DNA from 3 places in the Isoptericola sp. NPDC058082 genome. Region 2 is predicted to be linked to each of the others. Evidence: riboswitches for the same ligand, from Rfam matches in the RefSeq annotation. Region 2 holds a riboswitch; each other region holds the start of a gene.
What was found. A riboswitch is a leader RNA that binds a small molecule or an ion and turns the genes downstream of it on or off. The one in region 2 is predicted to bind S-adenosylmethionine.
Positions count from the first base shown of each region.

Region 1 (6,972 bases), on a different contig from region 2:
GGCGATGACGGACGCGCCACGCGCCGAACAGGAAGTCGAAGTCGTGCTGCGTCCCCACGGGTCCTCCTCGTCGAACGGGCCGGGCCCCGAGCCTGGCAGGGGCCCCCGACACGTCGCAGGAGGTCAGGCGTGCAGCGCCTGCTCGACGTCCTCGACGATGTCCCGCGGGTCCTCGAGGCCGATCGACAGCCGCACGGTGGTCTCGGCGATGCCGACCTTGGCGCGGCCCTCGGGGCCGAGCTTGCGGTGCGTCGTCGTGGCGGGGTGCGTGATGATCGACTTCGCGTCGCCGAGGTTGTTGGAGATGTCGACGACCTGGAGGGCGTCGAGGAACGCGAACGTGCGCTTCTTCGCCTCGGCCGCCTCCGTGCCCTCGGGCACGGCCAGGTCGAACGTCACGACCGTGCCACCGCCCGACTGCTGCGCCTTGGCGAGCTCGTGCTGCGGGTGCGACGGGAGGAACGGGTAGCGCACCCCGGTCACTCCGTCGAGCTCCTCGAGCGCGGTCGCGACCTGCAGCGCCGCCGCGTTCTGGGCTCGCACGCGCACGTCGAGCGTCTCCAGGCCCTTGAGCAGCACCCACGCGTTGAACGGGCTCAGCGACGGGCCGGTGTTGCGCACGAACGTCTGCACCGGCCCGGTGAGGAACTCCTCCGTGCCGAGGATCGCGCCGCCGAGCACGCGCCCCTGCCCGTCGATGTGCTTGGTGGCCGAGTACACGACGACGTCGGCACCGAGCTCGAGCGGCTTCTGCAGCACCGGCGTCGCGAACACGTTGTCCACCACGACGACGGCGCCGGCGGCGTGCGCGAGCTCGGCCACCCGCCGCACGTCCACGAGGTCCTGCATGGGGTTGGACGGCGACTCGAAGAACACGACGTCTGCCGGCGTGGCGAGGGCCTCCTCCCACTGCGAGGTCACGTGCCCGTCGACCAGGTCGACGCGCACCCCCCACTTGGCGAAGATCTCGTCGTAGATGACGTTGGTGGACCCGAACAGGGCCCGCGCCGAGACGATGCGCGAACCGCTGGAGACCAGCGCGGCGAGGGCGTTGAACACCGCCGACATGCCCGACGCCGTGGCGTAGCAGGCCTCGGCACCCTCGATGAGGCGCAGCCGCTCCTCGAACGTGTGCACCGTCGGGTTGCCGTACCGCGAGTACAGGAACTGCGAGCGCTCGCCGGCGAACGCCGCCTCGGCGTCCGCCGCCGAGGCGTAGGTGTACCCCTGGGTGAGGAACAGGCCCTCGGACATCTCCTGGAAGTCCGACCGACGGTGCCCGCCGCGCACGGCCAGGGTCGCGGGCCGGACCGTGGCGGGCAGCGGGCGCGAGCCGCCGAAGGTCGTGGGGTCGGCGCCAGGGCCGGTCGGGACCTGCACGCCGCTCATCGGGCCTGCTCCGGGTCCTGCTGCCGGGCGGCGTCGTACGCGCCCCACGGCAGGCCGCGCACCTTCCAGCCCTCGCGGTCGCGGACGCCGTCGAAGCCGGGGCCGCCCTCGAAGCCCTCGAGCACGTTGTACGCCGGGCCGAGGCCCGACGACGTCGCGAGGCGCGCCGCGCCGATCGAGCGCTGGCCGGAGCGGCACAGGAAGACGACGGGGCGGTCCGCGGTCACGCCCGCGGCGGCGAGCTCGGCGAGGAAGCCGGCGTTCGGGCGCCCGCCCGCCTGCACCCACTCGACGAAGACCGGGGTCTTCCCGGCGGTCGCGGTGTCCGGCACGCCGATGGCGCGCCACTCGCCCTCGGTGCGCACGTCGACGAGGACGGCGTCCGGATCGCCGGCGAGCAGGTCCCACGCCTGCTGCGGGGTGAGGTCGCCGGCGTAGCCCTCGGCGGGGCGGGGATCGATCTGGGTGCTCATCGCAGTCCTCCCATCGGTCGTGGCGGTAGCACCCTCGTCCGGACGGGCCGCCGTCGCCGGCGACCGGCCCGCGGGTTGCTGCGGCGTCGACGTGCCACGTCACTCGGCCGCTCGGGATGGTCCTGGCGATCGTACGACAGCGTCCGCGTGCTGGTCACCCCGTCTCGGGACGCGAACGCCGCGCGTCCCCGGTGTGCCCAGGCGCGGCCGAAGGTAAAGTCTCCGGCAGGACTCGGGCTCGGCCGCACCTCGAAGGAGACGGACGATGGCAATCCTCGCCACGATCAAGGGGTGGTTCCGGCGCGAGCGCAAGGAGCCGTTGGAGCGTCCGCGCGACCTGCCGCCGCCGCGTCCCGAGGGCGGGCGCCCGCACGAGGCCCCCTACCCCCAGGGCGCGGACAACGTGCTCGGCTGGCGGGACGGCCCTGGCGTCTGACCCGCGGCACACCCACACCCAGGGGATCAGTCGTCGTCGTCCTCGCCGAAGTGCGCCACGTGGGCGTGCTGGTGGTGCTTGACGAACAGCCGCAGCTCGACGTCGCGGCCGTCCGCCTGCTGCGTGAGCACGCGGTCGATCCGGTCGGACTCGCGGGTCGCGGCGTCGACGATGACGTCGGCGTGCTCCTTCGTGTCCGCACCCGACCAGGTGCCGGGCTCCGCGAGCGCGGCCTCGGCCTCGTCGGTGCCGGCGGCCAGGTCGGTGCCGGTGAGCTGCTCCACCTGGGCCCGGTCGAGGGTGATGACGGTCTTGTCGCTGTCGGCGTAGCGGACGGTGTACGCCGAGGGGTCCTTCGCCGCCGGCGCGTCGGCGGTCTCCTCGGTCCCGTCGGCCTGCTCGTCGGCGCCCGCGGCGTCGTCGGCGTGCTGCGTCGCCGTCGTGTCCGACGCCGAGCTGCCCGGGTCGTCGAACTCGGCGTCGGGGGTCGGGGACGCGCACGCGCTCAGGGCGAGGAGGCTCGCGAGGGCGATCGGCGTCAGTCGGCGGGGAAGGTGTCGCATGGTCTCTCCTGGTCGATGGGGGCAGCCCCGTGCGGTGCTGACCCCCGTGAGTCGTCCGCGGCGGCGGAAAGGTTGCACGCGGACCGAGATTTCTTCGTCCGGGTCAGGACCCGGCGCCGACCCGCAGCCGGTGCACGGCCGTGAGGGCGGTCCCGTCCGGGGCGCGGGCCTCGAGCACCACCTCGGCGGCGCCGGTGCTGCTGGCGGTGAGCCGCACGCGCTCGTCGTCGGCCACGTAGGTGCCCGTGGGCAGCGTCCACACCCAGTGCTCCGCGCCCGCGACGTCGGCCGTGAGGGTGACCGGCTCGCCGACGGTCGCCGCCCCGGGCCCGGAGATCGCGACGCTCGCGCCGCCCGCGGCCGAGCGAGGCCGGTCGAGCCAGGCCGTGACGCCGGCGCCCGCGCCCAGGCCGAGGACGGCGGCGGTGACCGCGGCGACGACGACGGCGGCCGGGCGGCGTCGCGCGCGGTCCGGGCCGCCGGTCGTGCCCGGGCCGAGCGCCCCCTCGACGTCGGCCAGCCAGGCTGCGGCGTCGGGGTGCCGCCGGGCGGGGGCGTCGGCGAGGCTGCGGCGCAGCGCGGCGTCGAGGGAGCGCGGGAGGTCGGCGCCCTCGACGAGCCAGGACAGCAGCGCGGACATCGCCCACAGGTCGGCGCGGGTGTCGACCGTGCCGGGGCCGTCCTGCTCCGGCGGCCGGAACCCCTCGGTGCCGCCCGCGACGGTCAGCCCGGAGCTGCGGGCCAGGTCCTTGCTCATGCCGAGGTCGGCCAGGACGAGGCGCTCGTCCGGCCGGACGACGGCGGCGGGAACGCCCTCGACCGCACCCTCCGGGCCGGTACGCAGCAGCACGTTGCCGGGGCTGAGGTCCCGGTGCACGAGGTGCGCGGCGTGCACGGCCTCGACCGCGGCGGCGAGCCCCCGGGCGACGGCGAGCACGTCGGCGGGCGTCGCCGTCCACCCGTCCGCCCGCAGGGCCGCGACGCGGGCCGCGAGGGTGCCGCGGTCGGCGAGCTCGAGGACGAGGTAGGGCTGCTGGCGGTCGCTCTCGCCGATGTCGTGCACGGCGACGACGTGCGGGCTCGCCACCCGCCGCAGCGCCCGGCCCTCCGCGATGAACCGCTCGCGGACCTCCGGGTTGAGGCTGTGGTTCTCGGCCAGCACCTTCACCACGACGACGTCGTCCAGCCGCTCGTCCACGGCGCGGTGCACGGTGGCGAACGACCCGACGCCGATGACGTCGCCCACCCGGTACCGCCCGAGCAGCGGCTCGGGCGCGGCCGGCGCGGCCATCAGGACAGGCTCCCGAGGGCCGCGGCCACGAGCGCGCGGCCGCGCGAGACCTGTGACTTCACGGTGCCGACGCTGCGCCCCAGACGGTCGGCCACCTCCGCGTAGGGCAGGCCCTCGATGTCGCGCAGCGTCACGGGCTCGCGGTAGAGCTCGGGCAGGGCGGCGAGCGCGTCGCGCACGGTGGCGCGCGTGGCGATGAGGGAGCTCATCCGTTCCGACGGCCCGACGTCGTCGTCGGGCAGGGGAGCGGTGGCGCGCTGCCGTCGCAGGTGGTCGACCACCCGGTGGCGCACGATCCCGTGCACCCACGTGGTGACCCGCGACCCGCCCGCGAACGACCGGACCGACGTCGCCACGGAGACCAGCACGTCCTGGGAGACGTCGTCCACGGCGGCCTCGTCGAGCAGGGCGCCGCGCACGAAGCGCCGGACGACGCCGGACGCGTCCAGCAGCTCCACCAGCAGCTCGGTCGCGGGCGCGGAGCCCGCGGCGGCCCGCCCGCCGACGAGGTCGAGGACGTCGGCGGCGTCGTCCCCGGTCGCCGCGCGGGCGGCGAGCCCTGCGGCGTGGAGGTCGCCGCCGGCGAGGGCGCGGGCGACCAGCTCGGCCGGGGTTCCGACGGGGCTTCCGACGGGGCCTCCCGGAGGCGCGCCGGAGGCCGGAACGGTGCGATCGGGCATGCATCCAGCGTCTCACGCGACCGCATCGTGAGAAGGGGGCGGGCTCCGCTTGACCGTGTGGTGCTGCGCACGCACGATGGGCGGCAGGTCAAGAGCGCCAGCGCGAAGCCCCGGCTCGCTGGCCGGCAACCCTCCTCTCGCGGCGGGGTGCCCCGGGTGACGACCTGGCCCTGCGCCGTCCGGCGCGCGGGCAAGCGCGGGGAGCCACCTCCCCGGCACGACCGAGGAGGACCACGCATGACCACGCTCACCCCCGCGCCTGCGGTGCCCGCCGCGCGCGTCGGCGCCGTGCAGGACGTCGCACCCGTGCTGCCCGTCGTCGGCGGCGACACGCTCGTGCCGCTCGTCGACGGCCGTCAGCTGCCGTACGCCAACCTCGACGTCGCGGCGTCGGCGCCCGCCCTGCAGGCCGTGGCCGACCGGGTCGCGCGCGTGCTGCCGCTGTACGCCAGCGTCCATCGCGGCGCCGGCTACCTGTCGCAGGTCTCGACGGCCCTGTACGAGACGGCCCGCCGCACGATCGGCGCGTTCGTCGGAGCCCGCGAGGACGACCTCACGATCGTCACCCGCAACACGACGGACTCGCTCAACCTGCTCGCGGGCTGCGTGCCCGCCGACCCGGCCACCGGCGAGCCCGGCCGCGTCCTCGTGCTCGACATCGAGCACCACGCCAACCTGCTGCCCTGGCAGCGCGTCACCGACGCGACCGTCGTCGCGGGCGGCCCGTCCGTGGCCGCCACCCTCGCGGAGATCGAGGAAGAGCTGGGGTCGGCCGCTGCCGCGGGCCGCCCCTACGCCCTCCTGGCGCTCACCGGCGCGTCCAACGTGACCGGCGAGGCGCTGCCCGTGGCCGACGTCGTCGCCGCCGCGCACGGCGCCGGCGCGCGCGTCGTGCTCGACGGCGCCCAGCTGGTGCCGCACCGCCGCTTCTCGCTCGCGGAGACGGGCGTCGACTACGTCGCGTTCTCGGGCCACAAGACGTACGCGCCGTTCGGGGCCGGTGCCCTGGTCGGCCGGCGCGACTGGCTCGACGCCGGCACCCCGTACCTGGCCGGCGGCGGCGCCGTGCGCCGGGTGCGCACCACCACGACCGACTGGCACGAGGGCCCCGCCCGGCACGAGGCCGGCTCGCCCAACGTCGTGGGAGCGGTGGCGCTCGCGGCCGCGTGCGACGAGCTCGCCGCCCTCGACCCGTGGGTCGCGGCCGGGCACGAGGACGCCCTGCGGCGCCGGCTCGTGGACGGGCTCGGCGAGATCGAGCGCGTCGAGGTCGTCCACGTCTGGGACGACGCCGTCGACCCGGTGGGGGTCGTGACGTTCACCGTCACCGGGTACGACCCGGGCCTCGTCGCCGCGTACCTGTCCGCCGAGCACGGCATCGGCGTGCGCGACGGCCGGTTCTGCGCCCACCCGCTGCTCGGCCGCCTCGGCTTCGACGCCGGCGCCGTCCGCGCGTCGGTGGGCCTCGGCACCGCGGGCGAGGAGGTCGAGCGGCTCGTCGCCGCCGTCCGCTCGCTCGTGACCGAGGGGCCGCAGGCGCAGTACGACGTCGTGGACGGGCTGTGGGTCGTCGTCGACGACCCGCGCCCCGTGCCCGAGGGCTCCGGCCTCGAGGGGCTGCTCGCCACCGCCGCGCTGGGCGCCGACGAGGCGTTCGGCTGCCTGCCCGACGACCTCTGAGCCGTCGGCCCCGCCCCGGGCGGACATGACGACGGGGCGCCACCGTGCGGTGGCGCCCCGTCGTGTCAGCGGGTCAGCCCTTGAACGCGTCCTTGACGTCGTCGCCCGCCTGCTTGAGGTTCGCGCTGGCCTGCTGGGCCTTGCCCTCGGCCTCTTTGCTCTCGTCGTCGGTGAGCTTGCCCGTGGCTTCCTTGGCCTTGCCTTCGGCCTCTTCCGCCAGGTGCTTGGCCTTGTCTCCCAGTCCCATCGGGGCTCCTTCCGTCGGACGAACGACCTCGAGCACCGACCGTAGGCGCGTGCCCGCCGGCTCGCACGCCGACGTCTCAGGTCGTGGTCCTCCGGGTGGCGACCGGCAGGTCAGGGCGTCGGGCGGCCGAACTCCTCGATCAGCACCGGGTACTGCTCGTGACCGTGGCCCGCGGCGACGCCACGGTCGGCCACGGCCTTGAGCAGTCTCGGC
Region 1 is NZ_JBHVSQ010000021.1:15,196-22,167, reverse strand. Features, by position in the region: gene ACFVS0_RS19700 (hypothetical protein) at 1-58, opposite strand, end outside; gene ACFVS0_RS19695 (O-succinylhomoserine sulfhydrylase) at 124-1,389, opposite strand; gene ACFVS0_RS19690 (rhodanese-like domain-containing protein) at 1,386-1,862, opposite strand; gene ACFVS0_RS19685 (hypothetical protein) at 2,128-2,298, shown strand; gene ACFVS0_RS19680 (hypothetical protein) at 2,325-2,861, opposite strand; gene ACFVS0_RS19675 (protein kinase) at 2,965-4,152, opposite strand; gene ACFVS0_RS19670 (RNA polymerase sigma factor) at 4,152-4,832, opposite strand; SAM riboswitch class IV at 4,919-5,035, shown strand; gene ACFVS0_RS19665 (aminotransferase class V-fold PLP-dependent enzyme) at 5,070-6,512, shown strand; gene ACFVS0_RS19660 (CsbD family protein) at 6,586-6,759, opposite strand; gene ACFVS0_RS19655 (NAD(P)-dependent oxidoreductase) at 6,870-6,972, opposite strand, start outside.
Region 1: linked by a shared signal. The riboswitch ahead of ACFVS0_RS19665 (aminotransferase class V-fold PLP-dependent enzyme) and the one ahead of ACFVS0_RS01705 (O-acetylhomoserine aminocarboxypropyltransferase/cysteine synthase family protein) in region 2 are both predicted to bind S-adenosylmethionine.

Region 2 (6,972 bases):
GTGCGTGGTGGTGACCACGGGGACGAGGCCGACGTGCCGGGTGGCGGGGGCGACCCGCGCGGCGACCAGCTCGGCGTCGAGCCGCACCCGCACGCGGTCGACGCGCTCCCCGTCCGGGTCGTCGTACGGCACCGTCGGCAGGCCGAAGCTGTCCTCGAAGGTCACGAGGTCGACGAGGCCCGCCTCGGCACGCCGGGCGAGGTCCACCCAGTAGTGCGGGTCGGTCAGGGCCTCGGGGCGGGCCGCCGGCTCCCGCCACGCGGCCGGGTGCCAGCCCGCGCCGTCGAGGGCGACGGCGACGACCGGTCGCGCGGCCGACGGGATGCTGTTCGGGGTGGTGGTGCTCGACATGTGCTGCTCCTCGAAGTCTGCGTCGATGTCCGTGCCGCCGCGGGGCCCGGGGCCCCGGGGCGATGACGGCCGGTCCCGGTGGCGGGAACCTAGGTCCGCGGCGCGCGGCGCCCCAGGGTTCCGGCCGAGCGTCTCTTCAGGTGAGACGGTCGGCCCGGCAGGCCGGCGGCGGACGCCCCGGCCGCCACGGTCAGAAGCTGCGGAGGTTGGCGCGCAGGCCACCCTCGGCGTGCTCGGTGCGCAGGATCCCCCTGCGGCGCAGGATCGGCACCAGCTCGTCGAGCGTGCGGTGCACGGTGACCGGGTGCAGGTCGCCCCACAGCAGCACGCCGTCGTTGCCCCACTCGCCGAGCTCCTCGATCAGGTCGGCGAGCTCGTCGGCCGTGCCGACCCACCCGCTGCGGTCGGCGATCCGCCCGGCCCGCGCGAACACGGTGAGCAGGGCGCGCAGCGGCGTCGTCGCGACGTCGTGGTCCCCCACGAGCCGCCGCACCGACCCGTGCGACACGTGCTCGCCGAACGTCCCCGGCGGCAGCGGCGCGTCCAGGTCGAGGGCGGTGAGGTCCGTCTCCAGGTCGCTCGACTGCTGCTCGGCGACCCGGAGCAGGGTCGCCTCGTCAGGGCGCGCCGAGGCAGCGACCACCCGGTCCGCCTCCTCGGGGCTGGACACCAGCACGGGCTTGATCGCGAAGAGCACCTTGACGTCCTCGGGCGCCCGCCCCGCGTCGCGGGCCGCGGCGTGCACCTTCGCCCGGTAGGCGCGCACGCCCTCCTGGGTCAGCGGGGCCAGCGCGAGCTGCACGTCGCTGTTGGCCCCGGCGAACCCGAGGCCCCGGGCCGAGCCGCCGGGCGAGACGATCGCGGGCTCGTCCCCGTCCGGGAACGGGATCGCGTTCAGCGGCCCGTCGAACGCGTAGTGCTCGCCGCGGTGACGCACCGGCCGCAGCCGCGACCCGTCGGCGTACCGGCCGGTCACCGGGTCCGCGACGAGCGCGCCGTCGTCCCAGCTGCGCCACAGGTCGCGCACCCCCGCCAGCCACTCCTCGGCCCGGTCGTACGCGGAGTCGTGGGACAGCGGTGGCGCGTCGGAGAAGTGCCGCGCGCTGCCGACGTCCGTCACGACGTTGATCCCGAGCCGCCCGCCGGACAGGTGCTGGAGCGAGGCGAGCTGCCGCGCCGCGGTGTACGGCAGGACGGCGGCCGGGTTCACGGTCGGCACGACGCCGAGGTGCCGCGTCGCGGCGAACAGGTACGGGGCCAGCAGGAGCGGGTCGTGCTTGGGCCCGCCGAACGCGGCGCGCACCCGCAGGTCGAGCGTCTCGGGCCCGCCGAGGGACGGCGCGTCCTCGATGATCAGCAGGTCGATCCCGGCCTGGTCCAGCGCCCGCGCGGACTCCTGGTAGAGGTCCGGCCGGGTCCAGTCGTAGCCCCACCCGAGGGAGTCGTGGCCCCAGCCGTGCGGGCCGAAGCCGCGCGCGAGGAACCAGCCGAGGTGCTGCAGCCGGGTCATGCCGCCACCGCCTTGAGGCCGCGCTCGAGGTCGTCCAGGAGGTCGGGCAGGTCCTCGATGCCGACGGACAGGCGCAGCGTGCCCGGGTGGACGCCCTGCGCGGCCTGCTCGGCCGGGGTGCGCAGCACGTGGCTGGTGCTCGCCGGGTGCAGCACGAGGGAGCGCACGTCGCCCACGTGCGTCATGTGCGTGACGATCCCCAGGCCCTCGACGAACCGGCGCGCCGCCGACGCGCCGCCGTGGAGCGTCACCTGCAGGACGGCGCCCTGCCCGTCGGGCAGGTAGCGGCGCGCGAGCCCGTCCGACGGGCTCGAACCGAGGCCCGGGTAGTCCACGTGGTCGACCTCCGGCCGCCCCTCGAGGAACCGCGCGACGGCCAGCGCGTTCGTGCTCTGCCGTGCCACGCGCAACGAGAGCGTCTCGACGCCCTGCCCCACGAGGAACGCGTTGATCGGCGACGGGGTCGGCCCGAACCGCGGCGCGACGCTCTCGCGGAGGTAGGCGATCCGGGCCCGGCCGCCGTGCCGCTCGACGAGGCTCGCCCCGCCGAGCCGCGACGGGGCGACCAGGTGCGGGTACAGCCGGCCCGACGCCTCGGCGTCGAACGTCCCGGCGTCGACCACCACCCCGCCCAGCACCGACCCGTGCCCGGCGAGGAACTTGCTCGCGGAGTGCACCACGACGTCGGCGCCGTGCTCGATCGGTCGCAGCAGGTACGGGGTGGCCAGCGTGTTGTCGACGACGAACGCGAGACCGCGGGCGTGCGCGACCCGCGCGATCGCGGCGAGGTCGTGCACGTCGCCGCGCGCGTTGGGGATCGACTCCAGGAACACGACCCGGGTGTCCGGGGTGATCGCCCGCTCCCACGCGCCGACGTCCGCCGGGTCCGCGACGAAGTCGGTCTCGATCCCGAGGCGGGGCAGGTTCTCCAGGAGCAGCCCCCGCGTGCCCTCGTAGAGGCTGGGCGAGGCGAGCACGCGCTGGCCCGCGCCGACGAGGCCGAGGAGCGTCGTCGTGATCGCCGCCTGGCCCGAGGCGAGGAACAGCGCCTCGGCACCGCCCTCCAGGCGGGCGATCCGGCGCTCGACGGACTCCGTGGTCGGGTTGCCGTGGCGCGTGTACGCGTATCCCTCGCCGGCGCCGAAGTGCGCCTCGGCGTCCTCGTAGCCGGCGAACCGGAACCCCGCCGTGAGATGGATCGGGGTCGCTCGAGGGCTCGCGCTCCCAGGGCCGTCGCCCTCGGAACCCCCGGCGTGGACCTGTGTCGTCGTGAACCCGTGGGGCCGGGTCGGGTCGGTGGGGTGCGTCTCGGTCAGGGTCGTCAACGTCGTCTCCTGGAGAACCGTGCTTACCCCCGCGCGGTCGCGCAGCGGTCAGGTCGCTCCCGGGGCACCCCGTCACGTCGAAGGGTTGCCGGCCAGCCAGCCGGGCCTTGGCACTGGCGCTCGTCACCTGGGGCGCAGGGAAGCCGACGAGGGCGCGGCCGTCAACCCCGGTCCGGCGCGGTCTCGTATGCCGGACCCGCACGTGCTGTCCCAGCTACCGCAGCGACCTGACGAAGCAGACGCTCGACTCGGGCGGGTAGGGCGGGTACGGCGGGATCCGCCGCCACCCCTCGCGCTCGTAGAGCGCGACCGCCTCCGGCTGCAGCACACCGGTCTGCAGCCGCAGCTCGCCGATCCCCCGCTCCCGCGCCGAGCCCTCCACCGCCGTCAACGCCGCGGCCGCCAGGCCGCGCCGCCGGTGGGCGGGGCGCACGAAGAGCCGCTTGACCTCGTACGTCACCGCGTCGGTCGCCGCGTCCGGCGTGCCGAGCCGGCGCAGCGACGCCGTCGCGACAGGCTCGTCGCCGACGAGGGCCAACCAGGTCACGAGGACCTCCTCGGCCGTCGGCACGACCTGGAGGCCGCCGGGCGCGCGCGCCGCGAACAGACGGGCCCGCTCGGCACGCAGGGCGGCGTAGCGGGGCGCGAGGTCCGCGTCCATGGCGTCCCGGAGGGCGGCCGCGCGGGGGTCGTCCCATCCGGTGGCGACCCATCGCGCCGGTCCCGGCGGGCCGTCCCCGGGAGTCGCGGGGCCGGGGACCCTGGCGGTGGCCGTTCCCATGCCCGCCCTCAGCGCAGGAACGTCGTGACGACGTCGTGCAGCGCGGCGGTGGTGAGCTCGAGGGAGGCGACGTCGACCCGCTCGTCGTTGCCGTGGAACAGCCCGCGCCACGCGCCGGGGTCCCAGTCGGCGCTGAGCAGCCCGAAGCCGTAGGCCGGGACGCCGCGGCGCCGGTAGAACCGCCCGTCGGTGCCGCCCGTGCCGAGGGTCGGCACCACGGGGGCGCCCCCGGTGCGGGCCGACACCGTCCGCTCGATGACGCGGTACAGGTCGTTGTCCGTGGGCGACAGGGAGGGCTCGCCGAACCGGTCGCCCACGATCTCGACGTGCTCCGCCAGGTCCCCGAGGGTCTCGGTGAGCAGCGCCTCGACGTCGCCGGGCCGGGTGCCCGGCAGGACGCGGATGTCGAGCGTGATCTCGGCCAGGCCCGGGATGACGTTCGGCTTGGACCCGGCGCCGATGACGGTCGGGGCGAGCGTCGTGTGCGTCGTGGCGTGCGCGACCGCGCCGAGGGCGCCGAGCCGCGGGAGCGCGTCGTCGAGCCGCTCCGGGTCGAGCAGGGCGGCGCGCAGGTCTGGCTCCGGCGCCAGCGCGTCCACGTACCGGCGCCAGAGGTCGCCGACGACGACGGGGCCGCGGGCGGCGGCGATGCGCCGCACCACCTCCGCGGCGATGACGATGGCGTTCCTGCTGCCCCACGGGCCGGAGCCGTGCCCGGGCCGGCCGTGCACGCGCAGCAGCCGGCCGGCGCCGCCCTTCTCCCCCACGGCCAGCGTCCGCGCCCCGAGCGGCCCCACGGGCACGCCGCCGGACTCGGTGAGCACGTGGTCGGCCCGCACCAGGTCCCACCGATGGGTGGTGAGCCAGTCGACCCCCCACACGCTGCCGTGCTCCTCGTCCGCGACGGCGGCGAGCAGCAGGTCGCCGCGCGGCGGGCGGCCGGAGGTCGCGAGCGCCCGCGTCACGACGGCGTAGGCCGCCGTGAGCCCGAGCATGTCGATCGCGCCCCGGCCCCAGACCCAGCCGTCGACGAGCTCGGCCCCGAACGGGTCGCGGCTCCAGCCGTCCGGCTCGACGGGGACGACGTCGGTGTGCCCGACCAGGCCGAGGCTCGGCGCCGTCGGGTCGGTGCCGTGCACGCGCGTGACCAGCGACGTGCGCCCGGGCTGTGGGTCCACCCGCTCGAGCTCCAGCCCGGCGCCGTCGAGGAAGTCCGCGATGGTCTCCGCGTTGCGGACCTCCTGGCCCGAGCCCACCGTGCCGTCGTTGACGCACGCGTTGCGGATGAGCGCCCGCAGCAGCTCGACCGTCTGGCCCGCGAGCACCTCCTCGGTCGTGAGCCGCCGCCCGCCGCTCGTCGTGGGCGCCGCCGTCGTCGTGGACGTCGTCGTGGAGGTCGTCGTGGAGGTCGTCGTGGTCGTCATACCGTCTCCAGCCTCTGCACGGCCCGGCGGCCGGGGATGGCCGCGACGAGCTCGCGCGTGTACTCCTCCTGCGGGTCCAGCAGGATCTGGTCCGCCGCACCCTGCTCCACGAGCCGGCCGCGGCTCATCACGCCGACCTGGTCGGCCACCTGCCGCACGACCGCGAGGTCGTGCGAGATGAACAGGTACGCGAGCCCGTGCTCGGCCTGGAGCCGCACCAGCAGCTCGAGGATCTGCGCCTGCACCGAGACGTCGAGCGCGGACACCGGCTCGTCCAGCACGACGAGCTCCGGCTGCAGCGCGAGCGCCCGCGCGATGGCGACGCGCTGGCGCTGGCCGCCGGAGAGCTCCCGGGGGCCGCGCCGCAGCACGTCGGCCGGCAGCGCGACGTCCTCGATCAGGGCCCGCGCCCGGTCGGCGCGCTCCGCACGATCGCCGACGCCGTAGGCGCGCAGCGGCTCGGCCACGATCTGCTCCACCGTGAACCGGGGGTCGAGCGACGCGTACGGGCTCTGGTACACCACCTGGAAGCCCCGTCGCAGCGCGCGCAGCTCCCGTCCGCGCGCGTCCGTGATGTCCTCGCCGCGGAACACGACGCTCCCGGCCGTGGGCTGCTCGAGACGCAGCGCCAGGCGCGCCGTCGTGCTCTTGCCCGAGCCGGACTCCCCGACCAGGGCGTAGGTGCGCCCCCGCCCCACGGCGAGGCTCACGTCGTCGACCGCGACGAGGGTGCGGCGCTCCGCCCCGCGCGGCAGCGGGAACTCCTTGCGGACGCCGTCGAGCGCGAGCACCGGCGACGCCGTGCCCTCCGCGGAGGACGGCGCCGGCTCCGCGCGCCGCTCGGCGTCGGGGGCGGGGCCGCGGTCGCCGCCGACGACGAGGCGCGAGCTCGCCAGGCTCGGCGCGGCCGCCAGGAGCGCGCGCGTGTACGGGTGCTGCGGCTCGGCGAGCAGGCGGGCGGCGGGGCCCTCCTCGACCACCAGTCCCTGCTCGAGGACCACGATGCGGTCGGCCCGGTCGGCGGCCACCCCCAGGTCGTGGGTGATGAGCAGCACCGCGGTGCCCGTCTCGCGCACGAGCGAGTCGAGGTGGTCCAGGATGCGGCGCTGCACGGTGACGTCGAGGGCGCTGGTCGGCTCGTCCGCGACGATCAGGCGGGGCCCGGCCGCGATGGCGATCGCGATGAGCACCCGTTGACGCAGGCCGCCCGAGAGCTGGTGCGGGTACTGGCGCGCCCGCGCCGCGGGGTCGTCCACGCCGGCCTGGCGCAGCAGCTCGACGGCGCGGACCTTGGCGTCCGCGCGGCGCGCCAACCCGTGGATGACGAGCACCTCGGCGACCTGGTCCCCCACCCGGACCACCGGGTTGAGGGAGACGGTCGGGTCCTGCGGCACCAGGCCCACGTGGCGGCCGCGCACGTCCTGCCACTCCTTCGCCGTGAGGTCGGAGAGGTCCCGGCCGTCGAGCCGGATGCGGCCGGCCGTGACCTCGCCGCCGCGGGGAAGCAGGTGCAGGGCGGCGTGCGCCGTCGTGCTCTTGCCCGAGCCGGACTCGCCGACCAGGGCCACCACCTCTCCCGCC
Region 2 is NZ_JBHVSQ010000001.1:366,878-373,849, reverse strand. Features, by position in the region: gene ACFVS0_RS01715 (LLM class flavin-dependent oxidoreductase) at 1-351, opposite strand, end outside; gene ACFVS0_RS01710 (LLM class flavin-dependent oxidoreductase) at 542-1,861, opposite strand; gene ACFVS0_RS01705 (O-acetylhomoserine aminocarboxypropyltransferase/cysteine synthase family protein) at 1,858-3,186, opposite strand; SAM riboswitch class IV at 3,201-3,314, opposite strand; gene ACFVS0_RS01700 (GNAT family N-acetyltransferase) at 3,401-3,847, opposite strand; gene ACFVS0_RS01695 (M20/M25/M40 family metallo-hydrolase) at 3,976-5,391, opposite strand; gene ACFVS0_RS01690 (dipeptide ABC transporter ATP-binding protein) at 5,388-6,972, opposite strand, start outside.

Region 3 (6,972 bases), on a different contig from region 2:
CATGTCGTTGCGCTCGGGCTCGCCGTGCACCAGCACGTCGAGGCCCAGCTCCTCCTGCAGGGTCACGACGCGCCCGATCTCCTCCCGCATCGCGGCGGAGTAGTCGGCGTCGGCGAGCTCGCCCTTGGTCCACGCGGCGCGGGCCTTGCGGATCTCGGGGGTCTGCGGGAACGAGCCGATCGTCGTCGTGGGCAGCGGCGGCAGGTTCAGCCGCGCGGCCTGGGCGGCCGCGCGCTCCGCGTACGGGCCGCGGGCGAAGTCGGCGTCGGTGAGCGCCGCGGCGCGGTCGCGCACCTCGGGCACGACGACGCCGGCCGCCGTCGCGCGCGAGGCCACGGCCGCGGACGACGCGGCGAGCGCGTCCTCGACGGCCGCGCGACCGTCCGTGAGGGCGCGGGCCAGGGTCGCGACCTCGCCCACCTTCTGGTCGGCGAACGCCAGCCAGTCGCGCAGGCGCGGGTCGAGGGTGGTGCCCGCCGCGTGCTGGTCGTACACCTCGTCCTCGACGTCGTGCGGCACGTGCAGCAGCGACGTCGACGTGCCGACGGCGAGGGCGACGGCGCCGAGGCCCCGCAGCGACTCGACCGCGTCGAGCTTGGCGGCCAGGTCGGCCCGCCACACGTTGTGGCCGTCGATCACCCCGGCGACGAGGGTCTTGCCCTCGAGGCCCGGCACCGGCCCGGCGGGCACGGCGCCCTTGACCAGGTCGATCGCGATCGCGTCGACGTCGGTCGCGGCGAGGAGCGCGAGGGCGTCCTCGTGCAGGCCGCCGAACGGCGCCGTCACCAGGATCGCGGGCCGCTCGCCCGAGTCCTCGGAGTCGGCGTCGTCGGTGGCCGTCGCAAGGTCGGTCGCCAGGGCGCGGTAGGCGGACGCGATGGCCGCGTGCAGGCGCTCGGCCGGCACGTCGAGGGAGTCAGTGACGAGCGCGGGCTCGTCGAGCTGCACCCACGGCACCCCGACCGCGGCCAGCGCGCGCAGCAGGTCGGCGTACGCGGCGACGACGTCGTCGAGCCGGTCGAGCGGGTGGAACCCGTCGCCCGCCTCGTCGGCCGCCTTGGACAGGGCGAGGAACGTCACCGGGCCCACGAGCACGGGGCGCGTGGTGACGCCGGCCTCCTTGGCCTCGGCGTACTCGCGCACGATGCGGTGGTCGGCGAACGAGACCGGCGTCGTCTCGCTGATCTCGGGGACCAGGTAGTGGTAGTTGGTGTCGAACCACTTGGTCATCTCGAGCGGGGCGTCCTCGCCGCGGCCGCGGGCCACGGTGAAGTAGCCGTCGAGCTCGAGCGAGCCGTCCTCGTCGTCGAGCAGGTCGCGGAACCGCTCGGGGACGGCGCCGAGCAGCGCGACGACGTCGAGCACCTGGTCGTAGTAGGAGAACGACCCCGGCACGGAGCCGTCGTCGGGGTTCAGCCCGCGCTCGACGAGGCGGCGGGCGGTCTCGCGGCGCAGCGCGCCGGCCGTGACCTCCAGGTCGACGGCGTCGGTGTGCCCGGCCCAGAACGACTCGACGGCCTTCTTGAGCTCGCGGCGACGCCCGATGCGCGGGTAGCCGAGGATCGTGCCGCCGGGAAATGCCGCGGCGGGGGTGGTGCTGGTGGTGGACATGAGCACTCCAGAGTTCGGGCTCCGCTCAGACGGCGGGAGCCTGGGTCGGGATGCTCGGTACCCACGGCCTTCTGGCCAGGTCCGCGCCGTCCGACGTGACGTCGGCCGGCGCCGGTCCGCCGAGGTGGACACCCTCGAGCAGGTCCAGAGCGGGACGGTACTTGTTGAACGTGTACACGTGGATGCCGGGGGCGCCCGCGTCGAGCACGCGCTGGGCGAGCTCGACGGCGCGCGCGGTCCCGTAGGCGTGCTGCGCCTCCGGGTCCCCCGCGGCGTCGAGCGCGTCCAGCAGGTGCCGGGGCGCGCGGACGCCGGTGAGCTCCTCGACGCGACGGAGCCGGCGCGGCTCGGTCGTGGGCAGCTGCCCCGCGAGGATCGGGATCGTCACCCCGGCCGCGCGGGCCTCGGCGACGAAGTCGGTGTAGGAGTCGGCCTCGTAGAACAGCTGCGTGATGGCGAAGCTCGCCCCCGCGTCCTGCTTCTCCTTGAGGCGCCGGACCTCCTGGGCCCGGGTGGTGCCGGCCTGCACGTTGCCGTCGACGAACGTCGCGACGGCGATCGTCATCGGGCGGGCGGCGCCGCGCAGGGCGGCCCCGGGGTCGGTCGCGCAGCGCCGCGCCTCGACCTCGCGCAGCAGGTGCACGAGCTCGATCGAGGATGCGACGCCGTCGGCGGGCGGCTCCCAGTCAGGCTGGTCCTTCGGCGGGTCGCCGCGCAGGGCGAGGAACGCGCGGGTGCCGGCGTCGAGGAAGTCGTCGATGACGGCGGACACGTCCTCGCGGTGCGCGCCCACGCAGGTCAGGTGCGCCACCGGCAGGACGGGCGTGCCCTCGAGCAGGGTCGCGACGACCTGGCGGGCGGTCGCCCGGTCACCGCCGCCCGCGCCGTACGTCACGGACATGAAGTCCGGTCGTGCGGCGACGAGCCGGCGCGCCGTCTCCCAGAACTTGGGCGCGGCGTCCGGCCGGCGCGGCGGCATGAGCTCGAACGAGACCGTCGGGCGTGCCGGCAGCGCCGGGTGAACTGCCGGCTGAGCTGCCGGGGTGGGCGAAAAGGATGCCTCTGCGACCATGCGTCACTCCATCGATCCTGGCGTGAGCACCTTCGTCCTCGGGAGGCTTCCGTCGGAGAACGGGTTGCTGCGGCGTCGTCGAGCCAGGACTCTCGGCCGCTCTGGATGGCTTGTCACGCGATCGTACGCAGCATCCGCGATACGGGCGAGGATGAGACCGCCTGCTGAGACGATCGCGGATGCCGGGCGGGCGGGAACGCCCTGCTCAGGGCACCAGCACGACCTTGCCGCCGGCTTGGCCGCTCTCGACCAGAGCGTGCGCACGGGGCGCGTCGGCCAGCGGGAGCACCGCGCCGACGGTGGTCACGAGGTCGCCGCGGGCGAGGGCGTCGACGGCCTCGGCGAGCTCGCCGGCGTCGCGCTCGGACCGCCAGCTGGCCTCGACGCCGAGGTCTGCCGCGGCGTCGTCGGCGATGGTGACGATGCGCTCGGTGCCGCCGCGCAGGGTGATCGAGTCGGGCAGCACGCCCGCGCCGGTGGTGTCGAGGACGGCGTCCACGCCGTCGGGGGCGAGGGCGCGGACCCGCTCCACGAGCCCTGCGCCGTAGGTGGTGGGTGTCGCGCCGAGGGCGGCGACGCGCTCCTGGTTCCGCGGCGACGCCGTACCGATCACGCGGGCGCCGCGGCGCACGGCGAGCTGGACGGCCAGCTCGCCCACCGACCCCGAGGCGCCGTGCACGAGCAGCGTCTCGCCGGGCCGGACGTCGAGGAGGCGCAGCACGCGGGTCGCGGTCTCGGCGGCGACGGGGAGCGTGACGGCGTCGGTCGCGGCGAGCCCGGCGGGCACGCGGGCGAAGACCGACGTCCGGGTGAGCTCGGCGTACCCGCCGCCGACGGCGAAGCCCACGACGCGGTCGCCGGGCGCGACGCCGGCCACGCCGTCCCCGACCTGGTCGACGACCCCCGCCACCTCCAGGCCCGGCACGACGGGCGACGTCGGCGGCGGGCCGCCGGTCGTGCCGGCGCGGGACTTCACGTCCCAGCCGTTGACGGCCGCGGCCTCGACGCGCACGCGCACCTGGCCGGGCCCGGCCTGAGGGTCGGGGGCGTCGGCGAGATGCAGCACCTCGGGGCCGCCGTGGGACTCGAACACGATCGCGCGCACGCGCCCATCCTGGCCCGGCCGGCACCGTCGCGCGCGCCGCTCAGCAGCAGCGCGAGCCGGGGTTGCGGTCCTGCTCCGCGTAGTGCTCCCGCCAGAACTCGCGCTCGCCCATCGGCGCGCGGCCGGGGTGGGCCGACCGCTCGTGCGCGACGTACGTCGCGTAGGCGTCGTCGCCCATCACCTGGCGCACGTACCAGCGCAGGCTCGCCCACCCCGCCGACGCCGCCCGGGCCAGCGCCCGGGCGACGTCGTGCACCCTGCCGGTGCGGGGCTCAGTGGTGCCCGGCACCGCTGGACTCCCGCAGGCCGGCGTCGGCCCACTCCTTCTCGATCCGCTTCTCGGTCGACGAGGCGAACAGGCCGGCCGGGGCGAACCGGCGCGACGCGACGGGCGCGTCCTCGTGGTTCTCGCCGCCGCCGGTGCGGAACGCCCTGATCGTCACGACCAGCGACGCGAGGATCACGACGATCGACAGCACCACGAACACGATCGACAGGGTGCCCTGCACGAAGGTGTTGCGGACCACGGCCTCCATGGCCGCGACGTCGGGCGCGGTGCCGAACGACGTCTCGCCGGCGGCGAGCGCGTCCTTGAACGCCCGGTGCTGCGCCCAGTACCCCACCGCGGGCACGTCCGAGAAGATCTTCTCGAACGACGCCCAGATGGTGATCAGCGCGGTGAAGGCCAGCGGCAGGGCCACGATCCACAGCCACCGCCAGTACGCGCGGCCCCGCTTCGCGACGATGGCGAGCACGACGGCGAGCGCGATCGCGGCCAGCAGCTGGTTCGCGATGCCGAACAGCGGGAAGAACGTGTTGATGCCGCCGAGCGGGTCGGTGACGCCCAGATACAGGATCGTCCCCCAGCCCGCGACCATGATCGCGGTGCAGACCCACACCCCGGGTCGCCAGCTCATGTCCTTGAACCGCGGTGCCACGTTGCCGATGGTGTCCTGCAGCATGAAGCGGGCCACGCGGGTACCGGCGTCGACCGCGGTGAGGATGAACAGCGCCTCGAACATGATCGCGAAGTGGTACCAGAAGCCCATCATCGCGGTGCCGCCCACCAGCTGGTGCATGATGTGCGCCAGCCCGAGCGCGAGCGTCGGGGCGCCGCCGGTGCGGGACACGATCGACGGCTCGCCCACCTGGGTCGCCAGGGTGCTGAGCATGTCGGGCGTGAGGTTGACGCCGGCGAGGCCGAGCGAGTTCACGAACGCGACCGCGCCCTCGATGGTGCCGCCGGTGGCGGCCGCCGAGGAGTTCATCGCGAAGTACACGCCGCGGTCGATCGAGATCGCGGCGACCAGCGCCATGATCGCGACGAACGACTCCATGAGCATGCCGCCGTAGCCGATGAAGCGCGTCTGGCGCTCCTTCTCCACGAGCTTCGGCGTCGTGCCCGACGAGATGAGCGCGTGGAACCCGGACAGGGCGCCGCACGCGATCGTCACGAAGAGGAACGGCCAGAGGTTGCCGGACACCACCGGGCCGGTCTCGCCGCTCGCGAACTCGCTGATCGCGGGCACGTTGATCTCGGGCCGCACGATGACGACGGCGCCGGCGAGCACCACGATGACGCCCACCTTCATGAAGGTGGACAGGTAGTCGCGCGGGGCGAGCAGCAGCCATACGGGCAGCACGGCGGCCACGAAGCCGTAGACGATGACGCCGACGGCGATGGTGGTGCGGTCGAGGTGGAAGAACTCCGCGCCCCACGCGGTGTCGGCCACCATGCCGCCGCCGACGATCGCGGCGAGCAGCAGGACGAAGCCGATGAGGGAGACCTCGGTGATCTTGCCCGGGCGCAGGTACCGCAGGTAGACGCCCATGAAGAGGGCGATCGGGATCGTCATGGAGACGCTGAACACGCCCCACGGGCTCTCGCCGAGGGCGTTGACGACCACGAGGGCGAGGATCGCCACGATGATGATCATGATCAGCAGGGACGCGACGATCGCGGCCACGCCGCCGATGCGGCCCAGCTCCTCGCGCGCCATCTGGCCGATGGTGCGGCCGCCGCGGCGCATGGAGAAGAACAGCACCGTGTAGTCCTGCACGGCGCCCGCGAGCACCACGCCGACGATGATCCAGATGGTGCCCGGCAGGTACCCCATCTGCGCGGCGAGCACCGGGCCCACCAGCGGGCCGGCGCCGGCGATGGCGGCGAAGTGGTGGCCGAACAGCACGCGGCGGTCGGTGGGGACGAAGTCCTTGCCGTCCTCGCGTGTCTCGGCGGGGGTGGCGCGGCGGTCGTCGGGGCGGGTGATGTACCGCTCGATGACCTTCGAGTAGAAGCGGTACCCGATGAGGTACGTGCACACCGACGCGAAGACGAACCAGATGGCGTTGATGGTCTCGCCGCGCACCAGCGCGATCATGACCCACGCGACGCCACCGAGCAGCGCGATCGCCGCCCAGAGCGCGATCTTCGCGGGTGTCCAGCGGGGCTTCAGGTCCTCGGCGGGAACCGCCGTCGGGGGGAGCGCGGGGTCGGGGACGATCTCGTCCGTCGCCGTGGTGGCTCCGGGATCTGCTGACAAGGTGAGCCTCCAAGGCGTCGCGTCGGCGGGACCCGACACAGGATAGGGGGTGAAGAAAGGGTGACGGAACGCCCGGAGCCTGGACGATGTGGCGGCGGCCGTGGTAACCCGGCCTGGTCCCGCGGCGGAGCACGCGACGCCGTAGCCTGACGTGCATGGACACCGAAGAGCGCCTCGCCGTCTTCCTCGACTACGAGAACCTGGCGCTCGGCGCCCGCGACCACCTGGGCGGCATGCAGTTCGACTTCAAGCCCATCGCCGACGCGCTCGCCGTCCGCGGCCGTGTGGTGGTGCGGCGCGCGTACGCGGACTGGTCGTACTTCGACGAGGACCGGCGGATGCTGACCCGCCACCAGGTCGAGCTCATCGAGATGACGCAGCGGATGGGCGCGTCCCGCAAGAACGCCGCCGACATCAAGATGGTGGTCGACGCGATCGAGATGGCGTTCGAGCGCGAGTACATCACCACGTTCGTCATGTGCACGGGCGACTCCGACTTCTCCCCCCTCGTCCACAAGCTGCGCGAGCTCGACAAGAAGGTCATCGGCGTCGGGGTGGAGAACTCCACCTCCCGCCTGCTGCCGCCGGCGTGCGACGAGTTCCTCTTCTACGACCGGCTCGAGGGCGTCGACGTGCCCGAC
Region 3 is NZ_JBHVSQ010000004.1:59,945-66,916, reverse strand. Features, by position in the region: gene metE (5-methyltetrahydropteroyltriglutamate--homocysteine S-methyltransferase) at 1-1,611, opposite strand, end outside; gene ACFVS0_RS07250 (methylenetetrahydrofolate reductase) at 1,637-2,683, opposite strand; SAM riboswitch class I at 2,689-2,795, opposite strand; gene ACFVS0_RS07245 (NADP-dependent oxidoreductase) at 2,889-3,788, opposite strand; gene ACFVS0_RS07240 (YbdD/YjiX family protein) at 3,829-4,077, opposite strand; gene ACFVS0_RS07235 (carbon starvation CstA family protein) at 4,061-6,331, opposite strand; gene ACFVS0_RS07230 (NYN domain-containing protein) at 6,487-6,972, shown strand, end outside.
Region 3: linked by a shared signal. The riboswitch ahead of ACFVS0_RS07250 (methylenetetrahydrofolate reductase) and the one ahead of ACFVS0_RS01705 (O-acetylhomoserine aminocarboxypropyltransferase/cysteine synthase family protein) in region 2 are both predicted to bind S-adenosylmethionine.